Regions from separate parts of the Marinomonas gallaica genome, predicted to be linked through region 3. Evidence: predicted binding sites of a transcription regulator. Region 3 holds the regulator's gene; each other region holds the start of a gene.
What was found. The regulator FliA, encoded in region 3, starts transcription of late flagellar genes. The targets are predictions, from matches to a motif close to CTAAAGTTNNNNNNNNNNCNGCCGATA.
Positions count from the first base shown of each region.

Region 1: a site for FliA is predicted at 10,175-10,201, ahead of ACPUEK_RS06400 (flagellin). Genes of this name have one in related genera too.
Region 2: a site for FliA is predicted at 9,429-9,455, ahead of flgK (flagellar hook-associated protein FlgK). Genes of this name have one in related genera too.

Region 1 covers NZ_CP187511.1:1,381,007-1,392,140, reverse strand. Annotated here, with positions in the region: gene pseC (UDP-4-amino-4,6-dideoxy-N-acetyl-beta-L-altrosamine transaminase) at 1-244, shown strand, start outside; gene pseF (pseudaminic acid cytidylyltransferase) at 241-939, shown strand; gene ACPUEK_RS06440 (ElyC/SanA/YdcF family protein) at 911-2,062, shown strand; gene pseI (pseudaminic acid synthase) at 2,059-3,123, shown strand; gene ACPUEK_RS06430 (6-hydroxymethylpterin diphosphokinase MptE-like protein) at 3,134-5,230, opposite strand; gene ACPUEK_RS06425 (hypothetical protein) at 5,230-5,535, opposite strand; gene fliS (flagellar export chaperone FliS) at 5,550-5,963, opposite strand; gene fliD (flagellar filament capping protein FliD) at 5,978-7,357, opposite strand; gene ACPUEK_RS06410 (flagellar protein FlaG) at 7,391-7,822, opposite strand; gene ACPUEK_RS06405 (flagellin) at 7,882-8,742, opposite strand; gene ACPUEK_RS06400 (flagellin) at 9,228-10,091, opposite strand; gene ACPUEK_RS06395 (HD-GYP domain-containing protein) at 10,296-11,134, opposite strand, start outside.
Region 2 covers NZ_CP187511.1:1,367,606-1,378,739, forward strand. Annotated here, with positions in the region: gene ACPUEK_RS06330 (chemotaxis protein CheV) at 1-521, shown strand, start outside; gene ACPUEK_RS06335 (CheR family methyltransferase) at 568-1,401, shown strand; gene flgB (flagellar basal body rod protein FlgB) at 1,591-1,986, shown strand; gene flgC (flagellar basal body rod protein FlgC) at 1,989-2,441, shown strand; gene ACPUEK_RS06350 (flagellar hook capping FlgD N-terminal domain-containing protein) at 2,450-3,154, shown strand; gene ACPUEK_RS06355 (flagellar hook protein FlgE) at 3,169-4,923, shown strand; gene flgF (flagellar basal-body rod protein FlgF) at 5,061-5,801, shown strand; gene flgG (flagellar basal-body rod protein FlgG) at 5,837-6,622, shown strand; gene flgH (flagellar basal body L-ring protein FlgH) at 6,635-7,294, shown strand; gene ACPUEK_RS06375 (flagellar basal body P-ring protein FlgI) at 7,314-8,402, shown strand; gene flgJ (flagellar assembly peptidoglycan hydrolase FlgJ) at 8,411-9,367, shown strand; gene flgK (flagellar hook-associated protein FlgK) at 9,501-11,134, shown strand, end outside.
Region 3 covers NZ_CP187511.1:1,503,544-1,514,677, reverse strand. Annotated here, with positions in the region: gene ACPUEK_RS07035 (ParA family protein) at 1-29, opposite strand, end outside; gene ACPUEK_RS07030 (flagellar motor protein MotB) at 98-904, opposite strand; gene ACPUEK_RS07025 (motility protein A) at 897-1,634, opposite strand; gene ACPUEK_RS07020 (protein-glutamate methylesterase/protein-glutamine glutaminase) at 1,634-2,704, opposite strand; gene ACPUEK_RS07015 (chemotaxis protein CheA) at 2,726-5,065, opposite strand; gene ACPUEK_RS07010 (protein phosphatase CheZ) at 5,081-5,887, opposite strand; gene ACPUEK_RS07005 (chemotaxis response regulator CheY) at 5,897-6,277, opposite strand; gene ACPUEK_RS07000 (RNA polymerase sigma factor FliA) at 6,335-7,054, opposite strand; gene flhF (flagellar biosynthesis protein FlhF) at 7,172-8,518, opposite strand; gene flhA (flagellar biosynthesis protein FlhA) at 8,647-10,740, opposite strand; gene flhB (flagellar biosynthesis protein FlhB) at 10,794-11,134, opposite strand, start outside.

The sequences.
Region 1 (11,134 bases), 120 kb from region 3:
ACAGCGAGCGCCGATTTTCAAATACTTACGTGACCATCAAATTGGCACGCAGGTGCATTACATTCCGGTGCATACCCAACCTTTTTATCAACAACGTGGTTTTGATTGGGGGATGTTTCCAGTCGCAGAGGATTACTATAAGCGCACCTTAAGTTTGCCTTTGTACCCTGATTTAACCGAATCACAGCAACAGCGCGTGGTTGCAGTATTGAGAGAGGCACTTGATCAGGCGGTCATACTATGAATATTGCGGTCATTCCTGCCCGTGGCGGCTCTAAGCGTATTCCAAGAAAAAACATTAAACTGTTTCATAGTAAACCCATCATTGCCTATTCGATTGAATGCGCACTAGCATCCGGTTGCTTTGATCGCATCATCGTCTCAACCGACGACGCAGAAATTGCAGACATAGCGCGGCAGTACGGTGCCGAAGTGCCCTTTATGCGCCCTGCAGAGCTCGCTGATGACTACTGCGGCACGCTCGATGTAATGGCCCATGCTGTTTCGACTTTTGAGACAATGGATATGGCGACCGCACATATCTGCTGTATTTATCCGACCGCGCCATTGTTGCTGCCAGAAGATTTACAGCGCGGTGAACAGATTTTACGAAGCCATGCGCAGATTCAATATGTATTTAGCGCTGTAGCGTTTGGCTTTCCCGTACAACGTGCCATTTACTTGAATAACGAGCAAGAAGTGTCCATGTTTCAGCCAGAACACGCTAAAACCCGCTCGCAAGATTTGCTCGAGTCCTACCATGATGCGGGACAATTCTATTGGGGCAGAGGGCAGGCCTTTTTAGAGAAACAACCTTTTTTTGCGCCACACTCGCGTATTGTAGAGCTTCCCGCACTTCGGGTGAGAGATATTGATACCCCAATTGACTGGGAGATTGCGGAGTTTTTTTATGAAAGACTGCACCCCCGTCATGACTAATCCCCATGCGCCATTACATATCTTATTTCTCGGCTATGACCAAAGCCAGACACGCCTGATCGACCTGCTTATCTCACATCAATGTCGCGTGGATCATACACAAGAGCCCGTTGCTCAGCTCAAAGGGTACGATTTGGTGGTGTCATTCGGTTACCGTCATCTGCTCAGCGCAGAGGTAATCGAACAAGCTGATTGCCCTATTATCAATCTGCACATCGCTTACTTACCCTTTAATAAAGGCGCACACCCTAACTTCTGGTCTTTCTATGAAGGAACACCGTCGGGGGTCAGCATTCATTTAATTGATCAATCAATCGATACTGGACAGCTTCTATATCAGCAAAAGCTGCATTTTGACACGAGTAACGAAAGCTTTGCGTCGACTTATGAAGCCCTAAGCGATGCTATCGAGTCATTGTTTGAAACGCATATTCATGACATCTTAATGCATCGTTTTCCCGTCACAACCCAGCGGCCCTATGGTACCTTTCACAACCAAGGTGAATTACCCGAGGGGGTAAACTGGTCGCACAACATTGAACAAACAATCCAAGCATTGAAGGCGCGATCATCCAAAAAAGCGGTCTTAGTACTTTCTAATCTCATGGACGATGATGAAATCATTAACCATGAAACACAACAACGCTGCTTAGAAGCCATCCGACTCTTCCGCCAAGAGCGTTTAGACTACATGATCACCAGTGGCTGGATCTATGATGCACGGTTTTCGATCAGTTTGTCTGAAGCCACCGCACGCTTTTTGCGGGTCAACGGGGTCAAATCAAACTGCATTTTACAGAATCGAGCCTCACGAGACACTGTGGGCGATGCACTCTTTACGCGACTGCACCTTTTGGCGCGTCACAACATTCAAGAGTTAACCGTTGTCACCAGCGACTATCACCTGCATCGTACTCGCATCATCTTCCAACAATTACTACCAAGCAATGTCACACTCCATTTTATCGGCTGCACCACCCCTCATGCCGACTACCAGGCAAAAGAAAAAGCCTCTTTGAATCGTTTTTTAGAGACTTTTTCTGGCGTCGATCAAGATGACTTAGACGCATTGTTATCGTCGCTCGTGACAAAGCACGCACTTTATAAGGAAACTGCGCAATGACCCACACTCTTAGTATCGATGGCCGCATCATAGCCGCTGACGCTCCGCCCTATATCATTGCTGAGCTTTCTGCCAACCACAACGGCAGCCTTGAAAACGCGCTTAGACTGATCGAAGTGGCCAAAGAATCGGGGGCTGATGCGGTAAAATTGCAAACCTATACGCCAGACACCATTACGATTGATTGCGACAAAGAAGACTTCCAGATACGCGGCGGGCTTTGGGACGGTAGCTCACTCTATGAGCTGTATCAGCAAGCGCATACCCCATGGGAATGGCACCAAGCCTTGTTTGCCAAAGCAAAAGAATTGGAATTGACCATCTTTAGCTCTCCCTTTGATAGCACCGCCATCGAGCTACTTGAGGAGCTCGGAGCGCCAGCGTACAAAATCGCTTCGTTTGAAGCCATCGACCTTGCACTGATCGAAGCGGCTGCTCGAACGGGTAAGCCCTTAATTATCTCTACTGGCATGGCCAACGAGGAAGAAATTCAACAAGCCATCGATACGGCTCGTGCAGCTGGCTGCCAAGAATTGGCGATCTTACATTGTGTCAGTGGTTACCCAACGCCAGCCAAGCAATATAATCTTCGAACAATTAACGATATGCATACGCGCTTTGATTGCGTTGTCGGATTATCAGACCACACCCTTGATAATGTCACGGCGATCACCTCCGTAGCGATGGGTGCCGCGATCATTGAGAAGCATTTCACACTGGATCGTAACGGCGGCGGTCCTGATGATTCCTTTTCACTAGAGCCTGATGAGCTAACCGCTTTATGTCGAGATAGCAAAACAGCTTGGCAAGCGCTTGGGCATGTTAATTACAACCTCACCGAAGTAGAAAAAAGTAACCAAGTGTTTCGCCGTTCTTTATATGTGATTAAAGACATCAAAAAAGGTGACAAGCTAACTGAAGATAATGTGAGAAGTATTCGCCCTGGATTCGGACTACCTCCAAAGCATCTACCAGAGGTTTTGGGACAAATAGCCAAACAAGATATAATTCGTGGCACCGCCCTCACTTGGCATTTAATAAACCATAAAAAAGGCGCTTAAAGCGCCTTTTTTATGCATTATACTTACCATCCAGCAACCCTCTACCGGGATCAACAGCGCCTAAAGGGTTTTCAAGTAATGTCGGCATTTCCTCAACAAATTCAACAAATATATCCACCATTTCTCTAGCCCAGACTAATGTCTCATCAGGCGTTGAAAGCACTAAATCAAGTATCTCATTGGCAAAGTATGTAAATGATCCAATCATCAACTCACAATTATAAGGCTTCCCCTTAAAATACTGCTGCATCAATAAAGAATTATACTCGGATAGCATATTTAAAACTTCGGATTTTTCATTAAAACCTTTATTTAATATGCGCAAGCATTCATGAGTGAACTCTTTATACTCTTCGTATACATCACCAATAGATCTTTCGCCATAGCTATCATTTTCCTCAGCAGAAAAATTTTCAATGACATATTTTTTTAACTTGCACTTTTTATCTTTTGAGCCTTTTGAAATAAGGATATCCTCTTGAAGGATAGGCTCTGCACCCTCAATTCTTACGCCATCAGATAAATTATAACATTTAAAAATTTTATTGGATTTTTTTGCTAACCGAATAGAAAGTTCAATCTGAACTCTAGATGTATCCATTATGGATGTCGTAAATACACTTCCATGAAAATTTGCATCTCTTCGTTTCAAACCACTCTTGAATTCTGTTAACCCCGTACTTGAACCATCATTTTTATAATAACCACTAGCCTTTGAATGATGGTTATCAGGATCTTTAAAACCACAATCTACTCCAGCTAAATAAATATCAGAAAAACCCATACTTGTCATATAAGACATCGCTAGATTCGCAACAATCGGGCTAGAGTAATGCATCATTGCAAGGTTATTTCTATTGTCAGGAGAGACTAATTCATGACTTAACTTCATAATTGAAGAGATTGGTTCACTAGGCTTCAATCCAATAAAATTGATATCGAAGTAATTATAGAAATCTGGGTGCATCACATTAACAGTTAATGAAGTGATACCGGTCAAAAACTCTTCATCTATAAATTCTAGCTTTTCGGCTGTATGCCGTAAACGTTCGACATCAACATGATAGTCTGGCTTTATACCATACTTATATAATGTGTTTATTGTTGTTCCACAAGAAACAAGCACCATATCATCAATATGTTCTTTTATAAAATCTATATTATTATCTAACGAGGGACCGTTGCCGATAATTATGACAGGTAAATCAATATCTCTTGAAAAACGAACTTCTTTCTTATGTTCCGGATTAACCGCCAAATACGTCTTTTTCTTACGCGCTAGATATTGACTAATACCAATCACACCATCGTCAAAAAAACCCCAGCCCATAATTTGTCGTACATATTGATTTGAAAACTCAGTAGTAACTTTTGTAACATGCTCTAGGTTGTAGGACATATAAAAATAGGTATGCCCGGCCATATAAAGGCCATTATAACGCAAGTCCTTCATATAATTGGCCAAAAACTCTTTTTCATCAACACCAATATAGAAATGCAGCGTTGAATCACGTGCCATCATTTCTTCGACAATCCAAACCCAATCAATTGCGAACAAGGAATAGTAAAAGAAATCAACATTTTCTTCGTAAATATAGATATGCTTAGCAAAGTGATCGTCAAGAATTCGTACAAGTTGATAACCAAACTCAAAACCAAATAAAACGATCCCACCAACCATGTCTGGTAAAGTATGATACTGTTCCGTCTGAGACTTTCTATTCATTCGCACAGTACCAATTCTTTCCATATATCGTTCATGCATAGAATTAGATACGTTAGAAACACCAACACTTACAAAAGCTCGACTAGGGTTTACTCTAAATTCTTTATATCTATTATCTATATCTGAAAAGGCATTTTCAGGATAAACAGTACAACCGGTACTAGGAAAGATAAGATTCAATGAGCCATCTTTTTGCAAAAAAATATTTTTATTTTCGGGAGAATAATCTTTAATTACCTCATAAAGACCTGGGAAATTCTCCTTAATTACCTTAATATTTCTCTTATAGCGTTCAGAAAAAATATCATCATTAATTTTTAGCCTATCTCGACCAGAGCCAAGCTTTTTAATTAAATTATCAATATTATTTTCATAACTCATTATAACTTCCCAACATCAGAATATTTTTTGGATATTTTCCGCTTTTTCACTAGCTCAGTTTGAATTTCTTTAACATCCTTTTTCAAGGATTCGATCATATCTTCTGATTTCCTTATAAGCTCATAGAGCTCTTCAAATTCGGAAGAATGATTCTCTAAATACTCTAAAGAAATACCATCCGTTTTTATGACATCAGTCAGAATATCATTGATATACAGAATAGCATCTAGATTCTCTTCGGCAACCGCTTGTCGAAAAGTGGGAATGAGCTCTATTAGATCACTTGCAGTTAATTTATCGGCCATGTGTAGCCACTTACTTATGCCTGCTCTCTTGCTGCTTCTTTTTTCGAAGCATCACTTATTTGATCCCATGCACCTTTTATTTCAAGCATCAGGGCAATAACATGATCAATTTTTATAGTGTCCATTTTAAGACTTGCTTCATGAATTTGGTCGATCATGTAAAGGTATAAGCTTTCTAGGTTATCAACCAACTCCGGACTTGCATCACGGTCTAATGAATCTCGCAGTGCATTAATAATTTCGACTACTCGCGTAAGTGTTGAAGACTTGGCCTCTAGGTCCTTACGCTCAATAAAACCTTTGCTCAAAGCCAGTCGCTCAAGAGCACCTTGCATCAATAGCTGTATGACACGATGAGGATCAGCACCGGCTAAATCGGATTTTAACGATTCTTTTTTGTAAGCATTAATGCCTTTATTCGCGTACATAATAACCTCTATTTCTATTGAGAATTGGTGTTCATGGAACCCAACTGATTCAACAAGTAATTCCCATTTGATTTCATGCTTGCCAAACTAACGTCTAATTGAGTAAATCGAGCACGTAGACGCTCTTCATATTGAACCATACGATATTCATAATTTTCTAACTGTTTCTCAGTCGCTTTAACTGAACTTTGCGAAGAATCAACTAGATCTTTTAACATACCGCCAGAACCTGTATAGCTTCCTACAAATTCCTCCATAACCGAGGCAAGACCGTTATCTCCTGAAAATAGAGTCGTTAAGTCATCATAACTATTATCCATCGCATCAGAGAATTTTGTGTCATCCAACGAAAGTTTGCCGTCATTATCCATTTCGATTCCGATATCAAAAATGGTTGATAAATCACCAGCATTATCAAACGTTGTCATAAGGTCACTATTAAGTGCCCCTTCAAGGCCTCGAATCAGGCTGCTGCCATTTAAAGGTCCGCCGATTTTGGTTTGACTCTCAAACAGAGTCTGCAAATTATTATAGGACTCAATAAAACTATTCAACGTTTCTTTAACTGTTTCGGTGTCATAATTGACGGATGTCTTTGCCTTCTCTGGCACACCTGAGTCACTCACAGCTGAAATATTTAAAGCTTTAATAGTAAGACCTGATATAGCACCTTCAAAGGTGTTGGTATCGCTACGAATATCAATACCATCCACATTAATAATCGCATCTTTCGCTGCATCGTCCGCTGAAATACTAAGATCGGACGACACGCTTGCCAGAGCGGCATCACCACTAACATTTTCGACCACTAGGTCATTACCAGCTCCGCTTTTATCAGAGGTCAATGCCAAAAATACATTGCCAGTACCATCGTCTACAAGGTTGGCTGAGATACCAAAGTTATCGTCCGCACCATTGATCTGTTCACGTAACTCTTTTAACGTTGTGCCAGCGGCAACATCAATCGTGAACTCCTCATCACCGGAAGTATATTTAAGCTGTCCACCATTGGCTGATACGACGTCATCAGGGCTACTAAAGGCACCCGCAGCAGAAAGACTGCGGCTTCCTTGAGCCAGTTGACTGACCGAAATATTATAAGAACCATTTGATGAAGTTTTATCTGCTTCGACCGATATGATATCGCCCGATGTTGGCTGTGTTGTTTCCGCGGTACGTCCCGTAAACAACTTACTATCACTTAGTTTTTCAACTGACTCCTCGAAAGCCTCCAAAGTGGACTTTAATTTGCCATACGCTGAAACCTCAGATTTATAATCACTAATGCTCTCATTATAGGAAGATACACGTGCATCGCGCTGAACCTTGACCATATTCGAAACCAATGACTCAAGGTCGATTCCGGAGCCAACACCTAACGATGTAACTGACATACTATCCTCTCTTCCGGCTTTGCCCGGGATTACTTATGCTTCGCTATTAATTAAACTACCTTTGAAATCTTTAAGCTCGCCAAAAATCTCATCTAATCGCTTAGACATTTCTATGAACTCTTCCGAAGGAATTTGGCGAACCAGCTCGCCAGTATCTTGATCAATGACTTTTACAACGCTCTCTTCACCGTCTTCACTTTTTTCAAACGATAACCCAACGCTCAATTGACGCATTTTGATATTTACATCTTCAACGTTCGCTTCGTTAGTCGATTCTTGAGTTACTTCTAGTCTAGCAATATCTTTGCCATGTTCTTTCAGACTGCCCGAGCTACTATTTGTATCGACAACTGGAACAACAACTTTAGCATCATTCTGACGAGCCTGGATTGATTCTTGTTGAACAGCTTGGCTAGATGGCACTGCGATTAAAGTAGATGTAGATAAATCAGAACTAATAGACATGAGCTATCTCCCAAAATAAAAAAGCTGGAGCAATACTCCAGCTTTTTAGTATTACTCTATTAACCTAGTAAGGATAGCGCAGTTTGTGGACGTTGGTTAGCCTGAGCAAGAATTGATGAGCTCGCCTGCTGTAGAATCTGAGCACTTGTCAATTTTGCAGTTTCTTGTGCAAAATCAGCATCACGAATACGAGAGCGCGAAGCCGATACGTTTTCAGAAATGTTGCTCAAGTTGCTAATCGTTGAACTAAAACGGTTTTGTACCGCACCCAACTCCGCACGCTTCCCGTCTACTGCCGCAATCATACCATCAATAATTGAGATCATTGACTGCGCATTAGAAGCCGTTGATATGGATAATGCAGTTGCAGCTAAGCCAGCCGTATTCATGCCCGACACATTAAAGCCAGCACCAGCTTCACCAGCGCTATTAGATGAACTTAGAGAGAAGGAAATAGTTTGGTTGGCATCCGCACCCACTTGGAACTTACCATCGTAACTTCCGTTCAAAAGCTTTTGCCCACCAAATGTAGTCGTGTCGGCAATTCGGTTCATTTCTTTACCCAATTGAGCGATCTCTTGCTGAAGTGCATCACGATCTTCATCAGTATTTGAACCGTTTGCAGACTGAATCGCTAGAGTACGCATACGCTGGAGCATATTTGTAGTTTCATCTAGCGCACCTTCAGCAGTCTGTGCTAACGAAATGCCATCGTTTGCATTTCGAACTGCTTGATTCAAACCATTCACCTGAGACGTCAAACGGTTAGAAATCTGCATGCCTGCTGCATCATCTTTGGCGCTGTTAATACGCATGCCTGAAGACAAACGCTCATAAGCAGTATCCAAGGTATTACCAGATTTCATCATCTGATTCTGAGCATTCAGTGATGATGTATTAGTATTTACATATAAAGCCATAATAGCCTCCTAGTTTCGCCATTTAGGCCTGCTGCCAAGCAGAACCTTTAATCGGTGAAGTGATCGCCAAATCAACTAACACCTTAAACCTCTTGTAATCGTTAACGGCATACTCAAACATAGCTTTAGCATTTTTTTGATTTTTTTTTCCGCTTTCGGCAAAAATGGACCGCAATATCGGCAAGCCACTGATCTATTTATGTTTTTATTCTTCTTAAATTCATAAAAAAACGACTAAATTCATACATAAGCTGCACCCTCTTAAGCAAGCATCACTTGGCACAACCTTTGCTAAACATATTATGGAAGCTCGCCAAGCTTCCATAAAAAAAGCCAAGTGCGCTAACACTTGGCTTAAAATTACTTCTAGAAGATAGAATCGAAAAAAGCATCAGATACCTTCGCCAAACCTCTTGCCTCCGGTATTTGATTGCTACTTTCGCGTAAGCGAGCGGCCTGATCAGCCGCTCTTTTTTTAATTCTAATTAGCCTCCAAGCAATGACAAAGCAGACTGTGGACGTTGGTTAGCCTGCGCAAGAATCGTAGAGCTTGCTTGCTGCAATATCTGTGCGCTGGTCAATGTTGCTGTCTCTTGCGCAAAGTCTGCATCACGAATTCGTGAGCGCGACGCCGATACGTTTTCAGAAATGTTGCTCAAGTTACTAATAGTTGAACTAAAACGGTTCTGTACCGCACCCAACTCCGCACGTTTCCCATCTACTGCCGCGATCATGCTATCAATAATGGAGATCATTGACTGCGCGTTAGAAGCCGTTGATATGGATAATGCAGTCGCAGCTAAACCAGCCGTATTCATCCCCGACACATTGAAACCAGCACCAGCTGTACCAGCAGTGTTAGATGTACTAAGAGAGAAAGATATCGTTTGGTTGGCATCCGCACCCACTTGAAAAGTACCGTCGTAGCTGCCATTTAGCAACTTCTGACCACCAAATGTTGTCGTATCAGCGACACGATTAATTTCTGCTCCTAACTGTGCAATTTCTCGCTGCAGAGCAACACGGTCTTCATCCGTGTTTGAACCGTTGGCAGACTGAATCGATAGCGTACGCATGCGCTGAAGCATATTGGTCGTTTCGTCTAATGCTCCTTCCGCTGTCTGCGCCAGAGAAATACCATCATTAGCATTACGTACCGCTTGGTTCAGACCATTGATCTGCGAAGTTAAGCGGTTTGATATTTGTAAGCCCGCTGCATCATCTTTGGCGCTGTTGATACGCATACCTGAAGACAGACGCTCATAAGCAGTATCAAGCGTGTTACCAGATTTCATCATCTGGTTTTGAGCATTAATTGATGAAACGTTAGTATTTACATATAAAGCCATGATAAGTTCTCCTAGAAACGTAATTTTTCAACTGCAACCATTTGATTTAATTGGTTATTTGGCTGCATCTTGCATACTCTTGTTATCGTCACTATTGAAAAAACCTTTAACTCTTTTTTGATTTTTTTTTAGTTTTGATAAACGATTAAAATATGCGTTGCTGTCACTACATTTACGGTCAGAAAAACAAAACCTTTAGAAAAATTAGCCAATATGATCAATAAAACGCAACCCGTAAGATGAAGGAGATACTGTTCTTGCAATAAGAACATCTTCTCCCTTATCAATAGGTAAATCTGTCGGAGGAATAAATGTCTTTGAGGTCAAGCTATACACCTGCCTTATCAATGATGGCTCAAGCGCATTGTTTAGGGTTAAAACAAAAGCTAAACGCCCATTACTTAGCTCGACACAGGAGCCTACAGGCACACTTCCAAGGCTATTCACAAAGATAGACATAAGCTTTGGATCAAACGCTAAACCTGATTCGATCTGCATTTTATCCAGCGCTTCAACGGGTGTCAGTGCTTGACGATGAGACTGCTCAGATGTCAAAGAGTCGTAGGCATCAACAATAGCGCCAATTTTGCCATACACTGATATTTCATGATCGATTTTACCTTGAGGATAACCTGAGCCATCCATACGTTCATGGTGCTCCCACAGCATCTGATAAATCACTTTAGGAACATTATCATTAGAGTTTAGTAACACCTCACCAAAGTTTAAATGCCTACGAACCAGCTGAAACTCCGCTTCAGTGAGTTTGCCTGTTTTTTTGGTAATGAGTTCAGGTAGCTTGAAGCGCCCCAAATCGAACAGCAGAGCGCCTAGTGTCATCACGTGAACAAAACGTTCGTCTAGCTGCAGAGCCCTGCCCATATGGCACGCTAAAATAGCACAGGCAACGCCATGCTGAGCAATATAGTCATCTGTATCTTGTATATGTCGCACTGCAAGCAATGCATTAGGATTACGCTCATAAGAGAGATTCAGCTTATGACAGTACTTATGAAAAGCATCCAAGTCTAATTGCCGTCCTG
Region 2 (11,134 bases), 140 kb from region 3:
AAGTCGATAAAGAGATGGTTGAGATCATTGATGTCGAACAGATCCTTTCTGAGGTCGCGCCAACGCGCCAAGATATTTCAACCGGCATCGTCACCGACGATGTTCAACTGAATGCCAAAGAACATCATATCTTAATCGTTGATGACTCTTCTGTAGCGCGTAAGCAAATTAAGCGCTGTATGGAGCAAGTCGGTTTTGCAACGACGGTTCTTTGTGATGGTAAAGAAGCGTTGGATTACCTGAAAAACTTAGTGGGCGATGGTGTTGATGTAACAGATCACTTCTCAATGGTTATTTCGGATATCGAAATGCCAGAAATGGACGGTTACACGCTGACGACTGCGATTCGAAATGATAGTCGTCTACAGGACTTGTTTATTCTATTGCATACCTCATTAAGTGGTGTGTTTAACGAAGCAATGGTTAAAAAGGTAGGAGCAGATGGCTTCTTGGCTAAATTCCAACCTGATGAACTTGCGCGTATCGCCATTGAAACCGTTGCAGCAAAAGAAGAAGCTTAAACAAAAGCAGCGGTAAAATTTGGTGACTTGCTGTTAAGGAGCATGAATGCTGAGTAGTTCGAATACTATCTCGCCTCAAGGGTACGATCGCTTTCGTACATACCTAGAGAAAGAGAGTGGCATATCGTTAAGCGATAACAAGCAATATTTAGTTGCCAGTCGCTTGGGTAAGCTATTGGAGCGCGAAAAATTCTCTAAAATTGAAGAGTTGGTCGATGCGTTATCGCGAGGTGGTCGTACGTCTAAACTTCGGGAAGAAGTGATCAATGCGATGACCACTAACGAGACGTTATGGTTTCGAGATGCGCATCCTTTCAAGATCTTAAAAGACGTTATTCTGCCTCAATTTGATAAGCGCCCAGTAAAAATTTGGTCTGCGGCTTCTTCTACGGGTCAAGAACCGTATTCTATCAGCATGATATTAGAAGAGCTTAAACAGTCCAAACCTGGTTTGCTTAAGGCTGGGGAACGTATTGTGGCGACGGATATTTGTACCAATATCCTCAAGCATGCTAAGCAGGCTGAGTACGATAGTTTAGCGATTGCTCGTGGTTTGAGCCCTGAAAACCAAAAGCGCTACTTTGATAAATTGAGTGATACGACGTGGAAGGTAAAGCCAAACATTGCTTCACGAGTAGATTTTCGTCACCTTAACTTGATTGACTCCTTTTCGTCGTTAGGTAAGTTTGATGTGATTTTTTGTCGTAACGTACTTATTTACTTCACTGCTGATACAAAGCTGGATATTTTAAAGCGTATGCATTCGGCACTGAATCCTGGAGGGTACCTTTTCCTAGGAGGTTCTGAAGCGTTAAGTGGCTTGTCCTCTATGTTTGAAATTGTTCAGTGTCATCCTGGTATCGTTTACCGCGCGAAATAGTCTTCGTTTACATCTGTTTTCAGAAAACGGCAACTTATATTAAGTTGCCGTTTTTTTGTTTGCCGCCTATTGCCACCTTTGATCTTTTTGTTTCTTATCTTGTTGAAAATAAAGGTTATTTTTTATTGGCATCTTATTTGCTTTGTATTTAAGCATAAAGAATGTTGAGTTGTCTTTTACGGAGTTTATATGTCGATTTCTTTCAAAGAAGCGTTTGCTGGGCACGATCAAATGTTGTTGTTTCGTACCGCACGTGCGTCTGTGCTAGCAAACAACATTGCAAACTCAGACACGCCAAATTACAAAGCGCGTGATATGTCGTTTGAATCGATGTTGTCTACTGAAAGAAACCGCATTTCATTGTCAGGCAGTGACGATCAGCACATTGCTGGTCAGAGTTCTCTAGCCGGCAGTGACGAACTCTTGTATCGCAATCCAAGTCAGCCCTCACTAGATGGCAACACAGTGGATATGCAGCGCGAGCAAGCAGAGTTCACTCAGAATTCGTTGCAATTTGACACAAGCTTTATGTTTTTAGATAGAAAAATCAGCGGCATGAAGAAAGCGCTGACTGGAGGACAATAATAATGTCATTGAATAATATTTTTGCCATTTCCGGTTCGGCGATGAGTGCCCAAACGATTCGTCTGAATACTGTTGCGTCGAATATTGCCAATGCTGATAGTGTGGCAAGCTCTGCTGATCAAACCTATCGTGCGCGCAAACCTGTGTTCGAGCAAATGATGACACAAGAAATGCGAAATCGTGGCTGGAATGCTTCGGATGATGTGATGGAAGGTGCTTCAGGTATGGGGGTGAACGTATCTGGAATCGTGGAATCGGATGCCCCTCTTCAGCCTCGTTATGAGCCTAATAGCCCAATGGCGAACGAAGAAGGTTATGTGTTCTACCCAAATGTGAATCCAGTAGAAGAAATGGCCGATATGATGTCTGCATCGCGCTCGTTTCAAACCAACGTTGAAATTATGAACTCTGCAAAAAGCATGATGCAGAGAATGTTGACCTTAGGTCAGTCCTAAGGGGGTGAATGATGTCTGATATCAATACAAATTCAGCTTTGTCGGGTCTTATTTCTAAATATGGCACCGATGAAGCAAAAGCAAAAAACGGTATTACCAGTACGACGAGCACCGAAAGCTCTGAAGGCATTGGTAATCAAGATGTCTTTTTGCAGCTGTACATTGAGCAGCTAAAAAACCAAGATCCGACCCAGCCTCAAGAAACTGGGGATATGGTCTCGCAGATGGCCGAGTTTAGCTCGTTAGAACGTTTAACCAGTATGGCCTCAGAAATGTCCAATATGACTGAAGCGTTGATGTCGAACCAAGCGTTAACGGCTTCTACACTGGTTGGGAAATCTGTGTTTGCACCTCAAAGTTCGGCTACTATTACAGAGGGTAGTGCGGTTCAGATTCGCACTTCTTTTCCGGATGATGCGTTGACAAATAAACTGGAAGTGACTGACTCAGCAGGGCAAACCGTAAAGACCATTGATTTGCTCAAGGAAGAGTTTGCTTGGGATGGTACGAACGACGCTGGAGAAGCAGTGCCAAGTGGTGAATACAACTTTAAAGTGACTTCGCGCAATGCAGATGGTGAAGTAACAGAGTTAGATACAGAATTACCTGCTCGCATTAACAGCGTTACGATTAATGGCGAACAAGGTACTACACTTAATGTTCAAGGTGTCGGCAGTCTTAAACTGAGCTCCGAACTTGAGATTATCGGTTAGCTGAGGAGTTAATTATGGGTTTTAATACAGCACTTTCAGGTATCAAAGCGTCCGCTGACTTTCTCAGCACTACGGGTAACAATATTGCCAACTCGGATACAACGGGCTTTAAAAAATCACGTGTAGAGTTTGGTGATTTATACAATACCAATGTGATTGGTGCTGGTAGCAGCAATACAATTGGTAGCGGTGTGGCCGTAAATAATATTGCGCAAGAGTTTTCATCGGGCAATATCTCTTATACGGATAACAACCTAGACCTAGCAGTTGATGGTACAGGCTTCTTTGTTTTGGATATAGGTGGTACGCAAGCGTACACTCGTGCAGGTGACTTCAAGCTAAATGAAGAAGGCTACTTGGTGACGAATGATGGTGCCAATGTGCAGGGCTATAACGCTAACAATGGTATTGTGGGTGGTGCGCTCGAAGATCTGCAAGTGCCAACAGAGCGAATTGCGCCTGAAGCCACAACAGAAGTTAATTTAGAATTTAACTTAGATAATAGCTCAGAAGATGAGCCTCCTTATATTGCGGCTTCTTTTGATCCGGGTGACCCTGAGACATATACCTATACGCAAACGGCAAACACAGCACCTGCTCCTCCTGCGACGCCTCAAGCTGTAACGCTTTACTACTCTAAAGCTGAGGCTCCGAATACATACCAAGTGCATGCGACTGTAGATGGCGAAGAAATAGATCCGGTTACAGGTACGGCGTACTTATCTGAAACCTATGTTACGTTTGATGATGCTGAGGGATCTTTTAGTGCCACGGCAGCGGGTGGTGGTACAGCAATTCCTTTTGCGCCGATATATACGGGTACTACACAACCAAATACGGGTGACTTAGGAGATCCTGCTGCTGTGTTAGGGATTGCAGTGGCTGGTTTGACGTTTGATTTTGATGGTACTCAGCCTGACATATCAACGCCTGATAATTTTGCACGAGAGGCTTTTGATCCAGCGGATAACAGTACTTACACTTACGGCAATTCCAATACCATTTATGATGCCTTAGGTGAGGAACATACCATTGGTTACTACTTTATTAAGCAAGGTGAGAATAATACTTGGGAAATGAAAGTGACAGTAGATGGGGAGGTGAATAATCCAGTGCCGCAGCCAGTTCTTGATCCTGTAACAGGCTTACAGCAAACAGACCCTGTTACAGGCGATCCGCTGTTCGAGACGGTTCCCTATTTGCCAGAAGATACGAATGTCCAATTTGACAGTGAAGGTAAGATTATTGGTGCTTACACTGGCTATGCTCCGTATGCTGTGCCAAGTCCAGCGCAGTTGAGTATTACGGGTTGGGATCCAACCAATGCCAACGCCGAGCTAGAGATCGATTTGGGGAAATCTACTCAATATGCACTTTCTAGTTCAGATACCTTTTCACAAGATGGTTATGCAGCAGGTGAACTACAAGGCGTTAGCTTTGATGAAGATGGGATGCTGATTGCAAGTTATACCAATCAGCAAACGGCTGTATTAGGTCAAATTGCGTTAGCGAATTTTGATAACGTAGATGGGCTGACGCCAGCGGGGGATACCTCATGGGTGGCAAGTTCTGACTCTGGAGCGGCAAATGTTGGCAAGCCTGGGACTGGTACCTTCGGCAGTATCCAAGGTGGCGCGTTAGAAGAGTCTAACGTAGATATCACTGAGGAGCTGGTTGCCTTGATTGAAGCGCAGCGTAACTATCAGGCGAACTCTAAGACGTTAGAGACCGAAAATACCGTGACACAGACGATTATCAACTTACGTTAATCAATTTTAGTGACGCGAAAGCCCAGCCTATGCTGGGCTTTTTTGTGTCTGTCACTTTTGTTTGTGAACTTGGCACGTAATTTGTTACACATTCCCTATAAGCGAATTTAAACGCAGTTTGAAGAGTGAATTAGGATATGGACAGAGCACTGTATTTAGCAATGAGTGGTGGCACCCAAGTAATGAATGCTCAAGCCATTCATGCCAACAACTTAGCAAACGTCTCTACAACTGGCTTTCGTTCTGATTTTGAACAAGCGCGCTCTATGCAGGTAAATGGTGATTTTCACCCTTCAAGGGTTTATGCCATGACTGAAAACCCTGGAACAAATTTCGACACTGGGCCTATGCAACAAACTGGCAGGGCGATGGATGTAGCTGTTCAAGGAAAAGGCTTTATTGCGGCTCTGGATGCAACAGGACAAGAAGTGTATACCCGCTCAGGAGATTTGCAGCTTACCGTTTCAGGTCAGTTGGTCACTGGGACAGGGTTGCCCGTAGTTGGAGCGGCTGGCCCTATTTTTTTACCACCACTCGACGAGATTGCTGTCAGTGAGGATGGCACCATTTCGATTATTCCTCAGGGCGGTGACGGTACTCAGATGACAGCATTAAACCGTTTGAAACTTGTTTCTGCGGACCCTGAAATGCTAACGAAGGGTGAGGATGGTTTGGTGCGTACTAAAAGCGGCGAGATGCTGCTTGCGGATAACAGCGTTCAAGTGATTTCCGGTTTTTTAGAAGGCAGTAATGTTAACGCCGTTGAAGAGATGACCAGCATCATGGAGTTGTCACGCCGCTTCGAAATGAACATCAAAGTTATGAATACTGTGCGTGAGAATGAAAACGCATCGGCACGAATTCTTGAACGTAGCTAATAAGCTAGCGATTCTAAAAAGATAAGGAGCACACAATGCATTCAGCACTATGGGTTGCCAAAACCGGTTTGTCTGCGATGGACAAACAATTGTCCACGATTTCCAACAATCTAGCTAACGTATCGACAACGGCGTTTAAAAAGGACCGTGCGGTATTTGAAAACCTCATGTATCAAACACTGAGAGCGCCTGGTGGGTTGTCTTCGCAAAACACAGAGCTGCCATCAGGATTGCAGATGGGGGCGGGTGTGCGTGTGACCGGAACGCAAAAGAACTTTGAAGAAGGTGATTACAACATCACGGACCGTCAGCTTGATGTGGCGATACAAGGTGCAGGCTTTTTTCAAGTGGTTCAGCCGGACGGCACGATGGCTTATACCCGTGATGGCCAGTTTCAATTAAACAGTAACGGTGATTTGGTGGATTCAAGTGGTTTATTGATTGAGCCTGGTATATCGATCGATTCTGATGTGGTTGAAATCAATATTGCCGAAGATGGGATAGTATCTGTGCTCAGAGCTGGGCAAACAGACATGGAAGAAGTGGGCGCTCTTAATATCGCTAACTTTATTAACCCTACGGGTCTAAATTTTCTAGGCAGTAACCTTTATGGTGAAACCACAGCAAGCGGTGCGCCGATTGTTGGAGTGCCTGGGTTGGATGGTTTGGGCTCATTAAGTCAAGGGATGCTTGAATCGTCTAACGTGAACTCGATTGAAGAGCTGGTCAATATGATTACCACACAGCGTGCTTACGAAATGAACTCGAAAGTGATTTCCGCTGCAGATGGTATGCTCAGTTTCGTTAATCAACAGTTGTAGAGGTTTAATCCGATGCGTTACTTGTTTGCGTTATTTCCATTGGTGTTGGTGGGATGTGCGGCGGTGGAACCTGCGCCGGTTTCGGATGATCCTTATTACGCGCCTGTCATTCAGCCATCCATTCAGTACACACAAACCAGCGACGGTGGGATTTACCAAGCGGGCATGGGTGACGTATTTTTTGGTGACAAAAAAGCGCGTCAAGTAGGAGATATTCTGACGGTGAGTTTGTCTGAAAGTACCAGCTCTACGAAAACGAATGCGGCATCGGTTTCAAAATCTTCTTCTGCAACGATTCAAAACCCTACGATTTTAGGGTTGCCGATTGGCTTAGATACAAGCTTGCCTGGTATGAACAGTGATTTCTCGGGTAACGCGAATGCCAATCAAAGTAACAGTCTGTCTGGTAGTATTACCGTAACAGTTTATGAAGTGTATCCAAATGGGTTGCTAGCGGTAAGAGGTGAGAAGTGGATTACCTTGAATCGTGGTCAGGAATACATTCGTTTATCTGGTCTTGTTCGAGAGGAAGATATAAGCTCTGACAACACGGTAGAATCTACTCGGTTAGCCGACGCACGAATCGCCTACTCTGGTACGGGTGAGCTGGCATCTGGTAGTGAACAGGGTTGGTTAACACGAGCGATTAATACAAGCTGGTGGCCTTTCTAATTATAAAGAGAACGTGAACATGAAGACCTTTTGCTTAACACTAATATTGATGATCTTTACGAGTGAGGCGGTGGCCGAGCGTCTTAAAGACATTGCAAGTGTGGCAGGAGTGCGCGAAAACCAATTGTTTGGCTATGGGTTGGTGATTGGTTTGAATGGCACGGGCGACGATACCGATTTTACCAATCAAAGCTTCATTAGTATGTTAAATCAGTTTGGTATTAATCTACCGGATGGAGCGAATACCGACTCTGATAATGTTGCCGCGGTATCATTGACGGCGACTTTGCCGCCATTTTCTAAGCCAGGGCAGTCGATTGATGTCACGGTGTCTTCCTTAGGTAACGCCAGCTCATTACGAGGTGGAACACTACTGTTGTCTGCTTTGAAAGGTGCCGATGGCCAAGTTTATGCGATTGCTCAAGGTAATCTTGTCGTTGGCGGTCTTGGGACCGGCGGAGCTGATGGATCTCGTCAGTCAATTACGACGCCAACAGTGGCGCGTATTCCGAATGGTGCGAGTGTAGAGAAAGCGGTCGCCAACAGTTTTAATCGTGGCGATACGTTAACGTTTAATTTAAATCGCCCAGACTTTACAACGGCGAAGCAAGTGGCTGATAAAATCAATGGTTTGCTAGGCCCTGGTGTCGCTCAATCTTTAGACGCGACCTCCGTTCGTGTGACCGCGCCGCGTGACCCCTCCCAGCGAGTTACTTTTTTATCTATCCTAGAAAATCTCGAGGTTGAGCTTGGTCGTGAACGGGCGAAAATTGTCGTCAACTCACGTACTGGCACCATTATTATTGGGCAAGATGTAACGGTTTCACCTGCAGCGGTTACCCACGGCAGTCTCACTGTTACAATCAAGTCAAATCCTGAAATAGGGCAGCCTGGTATCCTGCCTGGTGCCGGTCAAGAGCTGGCCCCTCGACAAGAGATTGAGACAGACGAAGAAAGTGGCCATATGTTTGTCTTCACACAAGGTGCTTCGTTAAATGATATTGTTCGAGCCGTTAATCAAGTGGGGGCAGCACCGGGTGATGTGATGGCCATTTTGGAAGGGCTAAAGCAGGCTGGTGCGCTCAACGCAGACTTGGTTGTGATTTAGGGGGAATGATGAGCAGAATCGATAATAATGCATTCTTTGCGGACTTTAACTCTCTTGCTAGTTTAAAGCGTCAAGCGCAACAAGACCCGGATGCAGCGCTTAAAAAGGTTGCTCAAGAATTCGAAGCCATCTTTATTAATATGATGTTTAAGAATATGCGTGAAGCCAATGAGAATATTGGTGGGGGGTTATTCGATAGCACGCAAACCAAACAATATACCGAGATGATGGATACTCAGATGGCCCAGTCCTTAGCGAATGCTGGAGGCATTGGTATATCAGAGTCTTTGATTCGACAGTTACAGGGGCAAGGATCAGGTGTTTCTAGCCCTGACCTGAATGACGCCTCAGATTCAGAGACTCACTTCTTGCGTAGCTTGCCTACGCTCGATGCGGAACGCATACGAGCGGTTGCCAAAAAAGCCGCGGAAGATTTTACGGGTGCAGTTCAAACGCCAATTTCGTCATCATCAGTATCCGCTAAAGATGTCGCATTTGATTCGCCAGATCGCTTTGTCGAGACGCTTTGGCCTCATGCTCAGAAAGCCGGTGAAAAGCTAGGTGTTGATCCAAAAGCAATATTGGCTCAGGCTGCGTTAGAGACAGGCTGGGGGAAACATCCAATTGCTAAATTTGATGGTAGCCCTAGTTATAACCTGTTTGGGATTAAAGCAGATCAGCGTTGGTCGGGGGATCGAGCAACAGTAAATACGCTTGAGTTTCGCGATGGCGTAGCCCAGAAAGAAAAAGCAGCGTTTCGTGCCTATGATTCTTTCGAGCATAGTTTTGATGATTATGCCAATTTTCTACAAACCAGTGAACGGTACCAAAATGCCCTGCAAGCAGGGGATGATGCGGCAATGTTTGCCGCTTATTTGCAGAAAGGCGGTTATGCTACAGACCCAAACTATGCCGATAAGATTTCCAATATCTTATCAAGTAAGTGGTTTAAATCTCTTTTATAACAATAGCTTGAGCGTTTCATTTTAGAGCGTTTGGTTTATTTTTAGATTAAATTCAATTCTGGTAAAGTAATTGCATCAACTGTCGATATAGAAGTATACGCACTCGCGTTTTTGTATCTAAGAGGTTGATAGCATGTCTAGTCTATATTCCATTGGTTTGTCCGGTTTGCAGTCGAGTACAGCACGTATTACGACGACAGGTCAAAACACCGCAAACGTGGATACGGAAGGATACAGTCGTCAAAATACCGCGACGGTCAGTCGCTCCGGTGGCGGAGTGCTGGTTCAAAATACCGATCGGATTGTGAATCAGTACCTTAACCAGCAAGTGTGGAGTGATACTTCTAACCATAGTTATTATGAGAGCTACCATTCAATGATGTCGTCATTTGACTCCATTGTGGGAGAGGAAAGTGTCTCGATTAGTAGCTACTTAGACAATGCCTTTAGCTCTTTGCAGAAAGCAAACAGTGATCCAACCGATAGTGCTTCCCGAGCTCATGCATATTCTAGTTTCCGTGAAATGGTTGCTCAGTACAACGAATTGTCAGGTTATGTGTCTAACCAGCGCGAGTTGGCGAGCGATGAGATTTCTACGAATGTCGATAGCATCAATAATATTACCGAGCAAATTGCATCGTTAAATAAGCAAATATTTAAACTTGAGTCGACGACACAAAACTCAGCGAATGAGTTACGTGATCAGCAGGAGCAGCTGGTTAAAGAGCTCTCTAGCTTTCTCGAAGTGAAAGTAAAATACGATGACAATAAGCTGATGACAGTGAATTTGACCTCTGGGCAGCCTTTGGTTCTGCAAGATGGTAATAATGAACTAGCGTTAACGAGCAATCCCAAGAATCCTGATGCACCAATAGGAATCGAGTTAAGCTTTGGTCGTTACGAAGTCAATATTCCCACTGATGAGCTTGGCGGTTCTATGGGGGGATTAATAGCTTTTAGAAATGAATTTGTTACCACCGCTGAACGTATGTTGGGTCAGCAAGCGTTAGTGTTAACTGACACAATGAATCAGCAAAACCAGTTAGGCCTAGATTTCAATGGTGAATACGGCATTAACTTGTTTTCAACGGCCCCGATCAACACTGTAAACAACCCAAATAATAATGATGCTTCGGCTAATATTGCAGCTCGAGTCACGCCAGGTGCTTCGAGTGAGATCACGACGGACACTTATGAAGTCGTAATGAATTCTCCTACGGAATTTAAGGTGGTCACCTACGACGATCAAGGCCGTATTTCAAGAGAGTCAGGCGCAATTGATATCTCTGGCGCAGCGTCAGGTGATTATTTTACGGTTCCGGAATTTGGTGTAGATATTCAAATTAATTCGCCTACGAATTATTCGTCTGATGATCGATTCCAATTTTTGCCAACGAAAAATGCGGCGTCATCACTGCGTTTAAGTGCTCGTAGTGGCGATGATTTTGCTTTGGCGGCACCAATTTCCGTATCCCGCGGTGATCAGAATTTATCCGAAGCATCGATTAGTATTTCTTCTATTACGAGTACTGATCCATCTGCTTCGGCTTTTACTCAAAGTGGTGGTTTATATAATTATGCGCCTCAATCACTGTCATTTGACGCCAACGGTGATGTGACCGTATACGACGGTAATGCTCCAGCGAACATCCTTGCTGGCCCTCAAACATTGACCGACTATACTGATATTTTAGAGGAATTAGGGTTAGCAGCGGGAGCCGGATTTGATATCAATCTAGACGGTCCTCCCAAACCAGGCGATAGCTT
Region 3 (11,134 bases):
TTTTGATTTGCCACCGCCCAAATGTGCACACCGACCCCTTAGATGTTATGCAAGAAATTTACGTAATTATTGCAACACAATCATATACATTAACTCGCTAGTTAAACAAGTAATCATACAAGTTATCCGCCTGACGCTTACTGATTTTTAACGTTACCCGGCGATTTTGTGCTCTAGCAAAGTCATTGCTATTACGAACCTGCGGGTTTTCACTCGAAAAGCCTATAGGTGCTAACAACTTAGGGTCCATACCGCGATACGTCAACTCATCAACAACAGAAGCTGCACGTAAACTTGAAAGGTGCCAGTTAGAAGGAATTCTAGTCGAATTTGTAGGTAAGTCATCCGTATTGCCAAGCACCAAGATTGGCGCTGGATAAGATCGTAATATACTGGAAACTACGATCATCAAAGCAACGGCTTCATTGGTTAACTCAAAGTCCCCTTGGTCAAATACAAGTGATGACTTCATATCTAAGGTAATCCAATTAGCATCTTCCGTGATAGATACTTGGCCAGATGATTGTAGAACCGGAAATTGAGAATTAATCGACTTATTGAGTGCGTCGTATAGCGGACTCTTGCCCTCAACTTCACCAGGAGGATTTTCAGCTTCAGATTGCTCGGCAGGAGCAACCTCTAATAATCGCTCACTCTCTGGCTGAGTAGCCACTGGTTGACCAATATTAATTGGCTTTATCGACTTTTGAACTGCATCAAACACACCGTTCAATGTTTCACTTAATACCTTTTCATTGCCTGCCTCTTTTAAGGAAATCGAATAAAGAGCAACAAAGAAGGCAAAAAGAAGTGTTATAAAGTCTGCATAGGAAAGGATCCAGCGGTCTTGGTGAGGAGCATCTTGTCCACGGTTACGAGACTTTCGGCGGCGACCATCACTCATAACCGCTTAATTCCAAATCAAGCCGTTGTGGATGCTTACCAATTGCTATTCCATGGATACCATCAATAAACATTTGGTTGTTTAGTAGTTCAAGATCAGCATAGCGATAAAGTTTACGACAAATAGGAAAAATCACTAGATTCGCAAACCCCTGACCATACAATGTTGAAACAAAAGCCACCGCGATACCATGCCCTAAGGCCTCGGGACTGTCTAGATTTGCCATGGCTTGTATCAAGCCTAATACAGACCCCATAATACCAAGCGTTGGTGCATAACCACCAATTGACTCGAGAAAGCTGATATAGCTACCGCGGCGGTCTCGAATACGCTCAGCTTCGTCATGTAATCGATCAGAAAGAAGCTCTGGATCTGCCCCATCAACAGCCATTTGCATCGCTCGAATTGCAAATTCATTATTTAGCGATTGAACATCGTCTTCCAAAGCGATAATAGAAAAACGTCTGGCTTTGTGAGCCAATTGATTCAGCGTACGACGATTACCACTGAGATCAAAAACAGGAGGGAATAACGACCAAGAAAGCATACGTAACGCGGCAATAGCTTCATGCAGACTACTCTGCGCTAACGCGGCGCCTAGACTTCCGACAACAACGATAATGGCCGAAGGAAGGTTCAGCAGTAAAACAACTTCCCCTCCTCCTAGCCAATTCGCTAGAAATACCGACGCAAAGGCAACAATCAACCCACCTAGCGTTAGAAAATCCACTAGCCAACCTCTTTAACAATTCGCTCGCCAATATGATCTAAATGAATCACATCGTCTGCCAAATCGGCTTTCTCGACGGCTTGAGGCATACCGTAAATAACGCAAGAGTCTTCACTCTGAATCCAAACTCGAGAACCAGAATTCTTCAACATACGAGCACCTTCACGACCATCTGCCCCCATCCCTGTCATAACAACTGACAATACTTTTCCTGGATAACACTTAGATGCCGATCCAAAAGTGACATCAACAGAAGGTTTATAGTTCAACCGCTCATCACCTTCAAGAATACGAACGCACCCACCGTTACGAGGATCCACCATCATTTGTTTTCCACCAGGAGCAAGCAGAGCCACACCAGGTTTAAGCTTATCGCCATCTTCGGCTTCTTTAACGGTAATCTGACAAATATTATTTAACCGCTCAGCAAACGCATGAGTAAAGGCTGCAGGCATATGCTGGACCAATACTAAAGGCGCAGGAAAGTCCTTAGGCAACTTTGACAGGACAGCTTGCAGTGCCATAGGGCCACCAGTAGATGTACCAATAGCAACCAAACTTACTTTCTTGCGGGCGCGTGGAATAATGACGCCTCGATCACCGCTCACAACAATCGGTCGCGGTGCAACTTTGGTTGCAGCTCTTGCAATCGGCTTAGAAATACCACCGGTCCTAGTTCTAGCAACCGTTAGAACTCGCTCCACTAAGGTATGCTTAACGACAGCCGAGTCTCGAGAAATATCCTCGAAGTTTTTCGGCATAAAGTCGACAGCCCCCGCCTCGAGTGCATCAAGTGTAACTCGAGCACCTTCATGGGTCAGCGAAGAAAACATAAGCACAGGCGTTGGCTTACTCTTCATAATTTCTGTAACAGCCGAAATGCCATCCAAAACAGGCATTTCATAATCCATCGTCACAACATCAGGAGACAGTGCTTTGACCTTATCAACAGCTTCCTTGCCATTATTGGCTGTCCCGACCACTTGCAAGCGAGGATCAGCACTAAAGATTTCTACTAGACGACGTCGGAAGAATCCCGAGTCATCAACGACCAGCACCTTCACTGGCATAATACAGCTCCTGTAACTTGTCTAGCGTGAAGCATAGCTCTTCAGCATACTTGGCACATCAAGAATGATTGCAATACGACCATCACCAGTGATAGTGGCACCCGCCATACCAGGCGTACCCTGCAGCATTCTGCCTAGTGGTTTGATAACCACCTCTTCTTGCCCCACTAATTGGTCAACCACAAAACCGACTTCGTTCATGCCAACTTGAACCACGACAACATGTGCTTCCGCCGGTTTCTCGTCGAATGCAGCGCCTTTAATCAGCCAGTTTTTCAGATGGAAGATTGGCAAGGTTTTACCGCGAATAACCACAACCTGCTGACCATCTACAATATTTGTTTTGTTAAGATTTAAATGGAAAATCTCATTAACGCTGACAAGAGGGAAGGCAAATGCCTGATCATTCAGCATAACCATCAAGGTTGGCATGATGGCTAGAGTCAATGGAACTTTGATGCTGAAACGAGAACCCTGACCTAAAACGGATTTAATCTCTAACGTACCGTTCAACTGTGAGATCTTCGTTTTCACAACGTCCATACCAACACCACGACCCGATACATCGGTGATCTCAACCTTGGTTGAGAAACCTGGCGCAAATATCAAGTTAAACGCTTCATCGTCAGAAAGTCGTTCTGCGGCATCTGTGTCCATCAAGCCTTTTTCTACCGCTTTACGACGCAATACATCCGCATCCATACCTGCACCATCATCATCAATAGACAGTAAGATATGATCGCCTTCTTGCTCAGCAGATAGAATAACGTGACCTACACGCGGTTTACCCTTGGCTTCCCGCACGTCTGGCGCTTCTACACCATGGTCTACAGAGTTTCGCACTAAGTGGACCAAAGGATCAGCTAGGGCCTCAACTAAGTTTTTATCTAAATCGGTATCTTCACCCCGAAGCTCTAAATTCACTTCTTTTTTCAGATTACGCGCCAAATCACGAACAACTCGAGGGAAGCGGCCAAACACTTTCTTGATTGGCTGCATCCGTGTTTTCATGACAGCATTTTGTAAATCGCCCGTCACTACATCTAAGTTAGCAACGGCTTTACTCATAGACTCGTCGTCACTCTGAAGACCTAAGCGAACTAGGCGGTTACGAACCAATACAAGCTCACCTACCATGTTCATAATGTCATCGAGACGTTTAGTATCAACTCGTACCGTTGTCTCTTGAACAACTGGCGCATGCTGAGATTTTTCTTTGGCTTCTACATCAGCTGTTTCGGGTTTTGCTGCAGGCGCAGCTGGCTTTTTAGGAGCAGCTTTAGGTTTCGCAGCTTTCTTCTCAGGCTCTGGCTTAGTAGCTTTCGGTTTCTCTTCCGTTTTAGGCTTAGGAGCACTTTTGTCCTCTGCTTTTGACGCTGCAGCTACATCTTCTTTAGGGCTTTGCCCCTTACCATGTAAGCTATCAAGAAGTTGCTCAAATTCGTCTTCTGTGATGAGGTCCGATTCAGAAGAACTCGCCCCAGCATCACCTTTTGGTGCATCTGAGACCGCTTCTTCAGCTGCTTTGGCTTCCCCTTCTTCCGCTATACCAGGAGCACTTCCACCATGCAGTTGATCTAACAGCGCCTCAAACTCATCTTCCGTAATTTCATCGGCATCAGAGCTGGCTGCCGTCGCAGCGGCTGGCGCTGCATCAGATTCAGTCGAATCAATGCCAGGGGCACTGCCACCATGTAACTGATCTAATAACGCGTCAAATTCGTCTTCCGTAATTTCATCTGAATCCGGTTCAGTATTATTAGCCTTCGGTGATTCAGAAGGCTTGTCTGATGAACCTAATGCACTTAGCAAAGACTCAAATTCATCATCTGAAATATCTTCATGAACAGAATCTGCTGCTGGCTCGTCGTTTGCTTCGGGCTCGTCGCTTGCTTCAGGCTCAACCTCTTCTTCAACAACGTCTTCTTCAACATCGTCTTCATCTGAATCACTATTCAATTCATCTTCAGAAGGTGGCTTAGCATAGAAACTTAAAGACTCAATGATATGAGGGTCTGCTGGTTCAGGCTCACCACCTGCACGAACAGTTTCAAACATTTCATTCACAGCATCTAGAGCTTGCAGTACCACGTCCATTAACTCTGAATCGACTTTACGTTGGTGGTTACGTAATATGTCAAAGACGTTTTCCGCATAGTGACAACAGTTAACCAGCGCAGTCAGCTGTAAAAAACCAGCGCCGCCTTTAACTGTATGGAAACCACGGAAGATTGCATTCAACAATCCAGTATCTTCCGGATTTTGTTCCAAATCCACTAATTGCTCTGAGAGCTGTTCCAGGATTTCTCCAGCTTCTACTAAAAAATCCTGTAGAATTTCTTCATCAACCTCGAAACTCATCCGCAGCAGCTCCTATTAAAAACCAAGACTCGAAAGCAAATCGTCGACTTCGTCTTGGTTATTCAGTACTTCAGGGTTATCATTCTTATTAATCGCTGGCCCGTGGCCTCGATCGTCGTCACGTTCCTTGTTCTCTGCCTCATGCTCCATACCAGAGATACTGTCAACTCTACCCGCAACAGATACAAGATGGACTAAACGTTCCTCTACGTCACGTATCAGTTCGTTAACTCGTGTAATTACTTGTCCTGTTAAGTCTTGGTAACCTTGTTCTAACAGTATGGTATTAAGGTTGTCATGCAAGGTTGTGGCACTTTCATCGGTAAGCTTCAAGAATGCATCAATTCGCTTATACAAATCGCGAAACTCTTGTGGCGTAAGATCTCGCTGTATCAATCGGCTCCAATCTTTATGTAACGCTTTAGCTTGGGTTTGCAGTTCACTTGCAACAGGTACACTACTGTCGACCATATCCATGGTTTTATTCGCAGCAGAACTGGTCATTTCGATCACGTAATTCAAGCGATCTGACGCATCCGTTATACGCGTCGGAGAATCCTTATCAGCACCCGCTGGGGCCGCACCGCTTTGCACCATCATTTCCACTGAATCGAGCTGGAAATCACGAATCGCATCGTGCAAGCTGCGTGTCAGATAACCAACCTCATTGTAAAAGCTATTATGCCGAGCCTCGCTTAACTCTTGGATAATCTTGATCGCACCACTAAAGTCACCGACTTCAATTTTGTTGAGCAAGTCTACGGCACCATCTTTTACAACAGTTTCGAACTCTCCAAGTTTTGACTCGTTTTCACTAGACATTTACAGCCCCTATTTTGCGGAATCAATACGTTCGAAAATCTTTTCAATCTTTTCCTTTAAGGCCACTGCGGTAAAAGGCTTAACAACATAGCCATTCACCCCAGCCTGAGCAGCTGCGATAATCTGATCGCGTTTCGCTTCCGCAGTTACCATTAAGACAGGAGTAGTTTTTAGTTTTTCGTCAGCACGAACAGCGCGAAGCAACTCAATACCTGTCATTCCAGGCATATTCCAGTCAGTCACAAGAAAATCAATTGTGCCTGTTTGGAGAATAGGCAGTGCAGTCGTTCCATCATCCGCTTCGACTGTATTGGTAAATCCTAAATCCCTCAGTAGATTTTTGATGATTCGTCTCATCGTTGAGAAATCATCAACAATCAGGATTTTCATATTTTTATCCAATGCAACCTCCACAACCCTTAGGTAAAGTCATTTCTATCATAGTAATTAATCCTGCCAATCCGTGAGTCGAGAGCGTAAACGCATCGCCGCTTGACTGTGTATTTGACTGACACGCGATTCACTAACGCCCAATACGGCACCAATTTCTTTTAAATTCAATTCATCATTATAGTAGAGCGAAAGAACCAATTTTTCACGCTCTGGTAATCGCTCTATCTCTTGAGCAAGATGTATTTGGAAGCCAGCTTCTTCTACTAAGTGATCAGGCTGGCTGGTATGACCATCTACTTTAATATCAAGCTCATGGCTACCTGTTTCACTATCCAACATTTCTTCATAACTAAACAACTGGGTCGACATAGACGAATGCAAAATATCATGATATTCGTCAATACTAATGTCCATGTGAGATGCAACTTCAAGGTCTGTTGCTTCACGACCACTGAACGACTCTACTTCGCGAATGGCACTCGCCACGGCTCTACTGTTTCGTCTTACCGAACGCGGTGCCCAATCACTTTTACGCACTTCATCCATCATGGAGCCACGAATACGAATGCCTGCGTAGGTTTCAAATGAAGCACCTTTAGTCGATTCAAATCGCTTGTAGGCTTCAATAAGTCCCATCATCCCAGCTTGAATCAAATCATCGATATCAACACTGCTTGGTAATCTAGCCAACAGATGATAAGCGATTTTTTTCACTAGAGAATCATATTTCAGCACAATCGCATCAATCGATAACGTCGCCTTCTTTGTGTACATGCTACATCCATCTTCGCGTCTTGATATGCTACAACTCTAAATTTATTATCCGAGAGCGTACAAACTTAAATGTACTATATAGTTCGCTGTAGTGCTCTGCCAAATAACATATTTTTACTAACTCCCATACTTCAGTGACCCATAGAGCTGTCCAAACTGCTCAGCAGTATACACCGCACGACTGACTAAGTTGTGCGCTCGTGCAGGTTCTATATCGTCGGGAATTCGCTGACCATATGCAACATACATAACCGGCAAGCCTTCTTCAATAACAACACTAATCGCTTCACCTAGGGAAGCTGATTCGTCAATTTTACTTAAAACACAACCGTCTAACTGTATCTGAGAATAGACATCTACAACAGTCTTTAACACCTGACGCTGACTTGTACAGGGTAAAACCAACAATTTCTTTAAATACCCACGCGCTCTTTTCATCATAGCAAGCTGTCGCTCAAGGTTTTGATCCCTTGGATTCATACCCGCTGTATCAACAAGCACTAGCGAGTAATCTGAATACTTATCTAACACTTCATTCAAATCAGTGTACTCATTCACGACCTCAACAGGGACATTTAAAATCCGTCCGAACGTACGAAGCTGTTCATGGGCGGCTATACGATAGGTGTCCGTAGTAATTAATACCACATTATTAGAGCCGTATTTTAAAACATACTGAGCAGCAATTTTGCCTATTGTCGTGGTTTTCCCCACCCCTGTCGGCCCCATAAATGCAATGCAACCACTGAAGGCCTCTGCTGTAGAACGTATAGGAATACTGTCGGCCAAATGAGAAAGCGCTTTTTTCCAGTCTTCCTCTCTTCCGGTCAAAGACAAATCCGACATGATTTTATCAATGACTTTCTCTGATAATCCTAACGTTGTTAATTGTTCTTGAAGCCGCTGATCGTAGGTTTGTCTTTTGGCTGCAGAAGCTTGAGCCACAACTTGCTGATTATCTTGTTGAGTCTGCTCTAATAGCCGACGAACTTGCTCGAGCTCTTTTTCCATAGCTCGAAGCTTCTCTTCGTCAGGTGACGGGCGCTCCCGAACATGACTCCTTAAAGATAGATCTTCTTGAATAGAAGGCTCAGGATCAGATTCATAGTTGTTTGATGTGGGGGCGTAATCATCAACGTAATGATTTTTCGCAGGTTTTTGTTTAGGCGGAGCGACATCATCAAAGACTTCATACACGTCCCCCTTAGGCTTTGAAGATTGCGGAGCCATACCACGTGCCTGCTCTAGACGCTCTTTGTAATGCGCACTAGGCTCTGGCGTTGTCGGCTGCTGGGGAGCTTTGCGCTGTACTGGGTCTGGTTTGTGGTTTGTACTAGGCGTCATCGAACCGTCATAATCGATTGCAATGACGATTTCAACTTCACCACTTGGCAGACGCTTATTGGACATAATGACAGCATCAGGCCCGACGGCTTCACGTATCTTACGTATCGCCTTTTGCATATCGGGAGCTCTAAACCGCCTATACTGCATTTAATACCAGTCCTTTAAGTCTATTTATGCATACAAATCCATAGCTTACCCGAAAGGTTTTCATAAATATAGCTAGAAAATCAATGCTTTTCCTTAATTCACTGGCCAATGACAGCGACCACCGTCACTCGCTTGTTATCAGGCACCTCTTGATAGGAAAGCACAGACATTCCAACGCCACCATAACGCATAAAACGAGCTAACATAGGTCTTATGGGAGCCGATACAATGAGTATGGGCGCATTTCCCATTGCTTCTTGTTGCTCTGCATGTTCACGGAAAGACTTTTGTAACTGCTCTGCCATTTGAGGCTCAAGAATAAGCGCTTCTTCATTTTTAATTCCAGATTGCTGGCTTTGCTGAACCGTTTGCATAAGCATTTTTTCAAGCTGAGGATCCAGTGTCATAACCGGCACTTCTTCGACACCTTCAGCCAATGATTGCATAATCATGCGTGACAACGCTGTACGTACGGCTGACGTTAAGATCATCGGATCTTGTGATTTTGGCTGTACACCCATAATTGCTTCGGCAATAGTACGCATATCTCTAAGCGGAACATTTTCTTGTAACAGGTTTTGCAGCACTTTTAGCAACACACTTAAAGGCACAGCATTGGGCACTAACTCTTCTGCTAATTTAGGGTTATGTTGTTTAAGCAAACCAAGCAATTGCTGAACTTCATCATGGCCGATCAACTCAAATGCATGCTTCTGCATCACTTGGTTAATATGCGTCGCCACAACCGTACTCACATCCACCACGGTATAACCATAGGTTTGCGCTTGGTCGCGCTTCTTTGTATCAATCCAGATAGCATCCAAACCAAATGATGGGTCTTTACCAGGAATACCATCTACCTTACCAAACACTTGACCTGGATCGATCGCCAATTCTTTATCGGGGTGCACTTCTGCCTCCGCAAGACTCACGCCCATTAAGGTAATTCGGTATGCATTAGGCATCAAATCTAAATTGTCTCGTATGTGCACACTAGGCACTAAAAAACCCAGTTCTTGGGACAACTTTCGACGAACACCTTTGATTCGCGAAAGCAGCTCCCCACCTTGGCTTTTGTCGACAAGAGGTATCAGACGATAGCCGACCTCTAAGCCAAGCATATCCACTGGCGCAACATCGTCCCAGCTCAAGTCTTTGCTTTCCGCGGGGGGCTGAGCCCCACTAGAATCGCCTTTGCTAGCCCCTTTGGAGGCTGTTTTTGTTTGGGCTTTTATCTTCTTGCGGTATTCAATATAGTAAGCACCACCTGCAACACACGCGGCCAATGATAGAAACGAAAAATGAGGCATGCCAGGTACGACGCCCATTATCGTTAAAATGCCCGCTGCCACATAAAGCGCTTTAGATGAGGCAAACATCTGACCAAAAATTTGCTGCCCCATATCACCCGCTTCATTAACACGAGTAACCATGATCGCAGCCGCGGTCGATAACATTAAAGAAGGCAACTGAGCAACAAGTCCATCACCAATAGTCAGAAGAGAGTAGACCTGAACAGCTTCCACAAATGACAGGCCATGCTGCGCCATACCAATGGCCAGACCACCAATAATATTAATACCTAAAATCATCAGGCCGGCGACGGCATCACCTTTCACAAACTTCGACGCACCATCCATCGAACCGTAAAATTCCGCTTCAGCCGCTATTTCATCGCGGCGCTGCTTAGCTTGATCAGAGTCAATCATGCCAGCATTCAAATCCGCATCAATCGCCATTTGCTTACCAGGCATAGCGTCCAGCGTAAATCGGGCACTTACTTCCGAGATACGCCCTGCACCTTTCGTCACCACGGCAAAGTTAATGATCATCAAGATGGCAAAAACCACAAAACCCACAACGTAGTCACCACCAATCACCACTTCGCCAAAGGCTTGAATAACCTTTCCGGCGGCATCGCCACCCTCATGGCCATTCAACAGCACAACCCGGGTCGATGCGACATTCAACGCCAGTCGCATCAAGGTTGAAATCAGCAAAATCGTTGGAAAAACAGCAAAATCTAATGGTCGCATGGAATATACAGCCACCAATAGAACCACTATCGCTAACGCAATATTAAAGGTAAATAGAACATCAAGTAGAAAAGGTGGCAGTGGCAATATCATCATGGCAAGCAGTGCCAAGAGAATAAAAGGAACACCTAAGTTACCACTTAGAATGCCTTTCATTTGCCCACCTAATCGCTGGCGATCAAATTCCACTCATACCTCGGTTCATCAAATTAGCGCTCCCCGTTCCATTGAAATTCTTCTGGTACTTCTAATTGCGGCATACGCTCAGGAGGCTTCTCTCCCGTTCGGGCCATTCTAATTTGATAGACATAAGCCAGCAACTGAGCAATCACTTGAAACAACCCCTCTGGAATTTCATCCCCAATTTCAGTATGCCTGTAAACCGCACGGGTTAATTCTGGCGATTGTATCACAGGGATATCGTAGTAATTGCCTATCTCTCGAATCTTCAAGGCAATGAAGTCATTCCCCTTCGCCAGCAGGACCGGCGCCTTACCATTTGCTTGATCGTATTTTAACGCTACAGAATAATGTGTCGGGTTAGTAATAA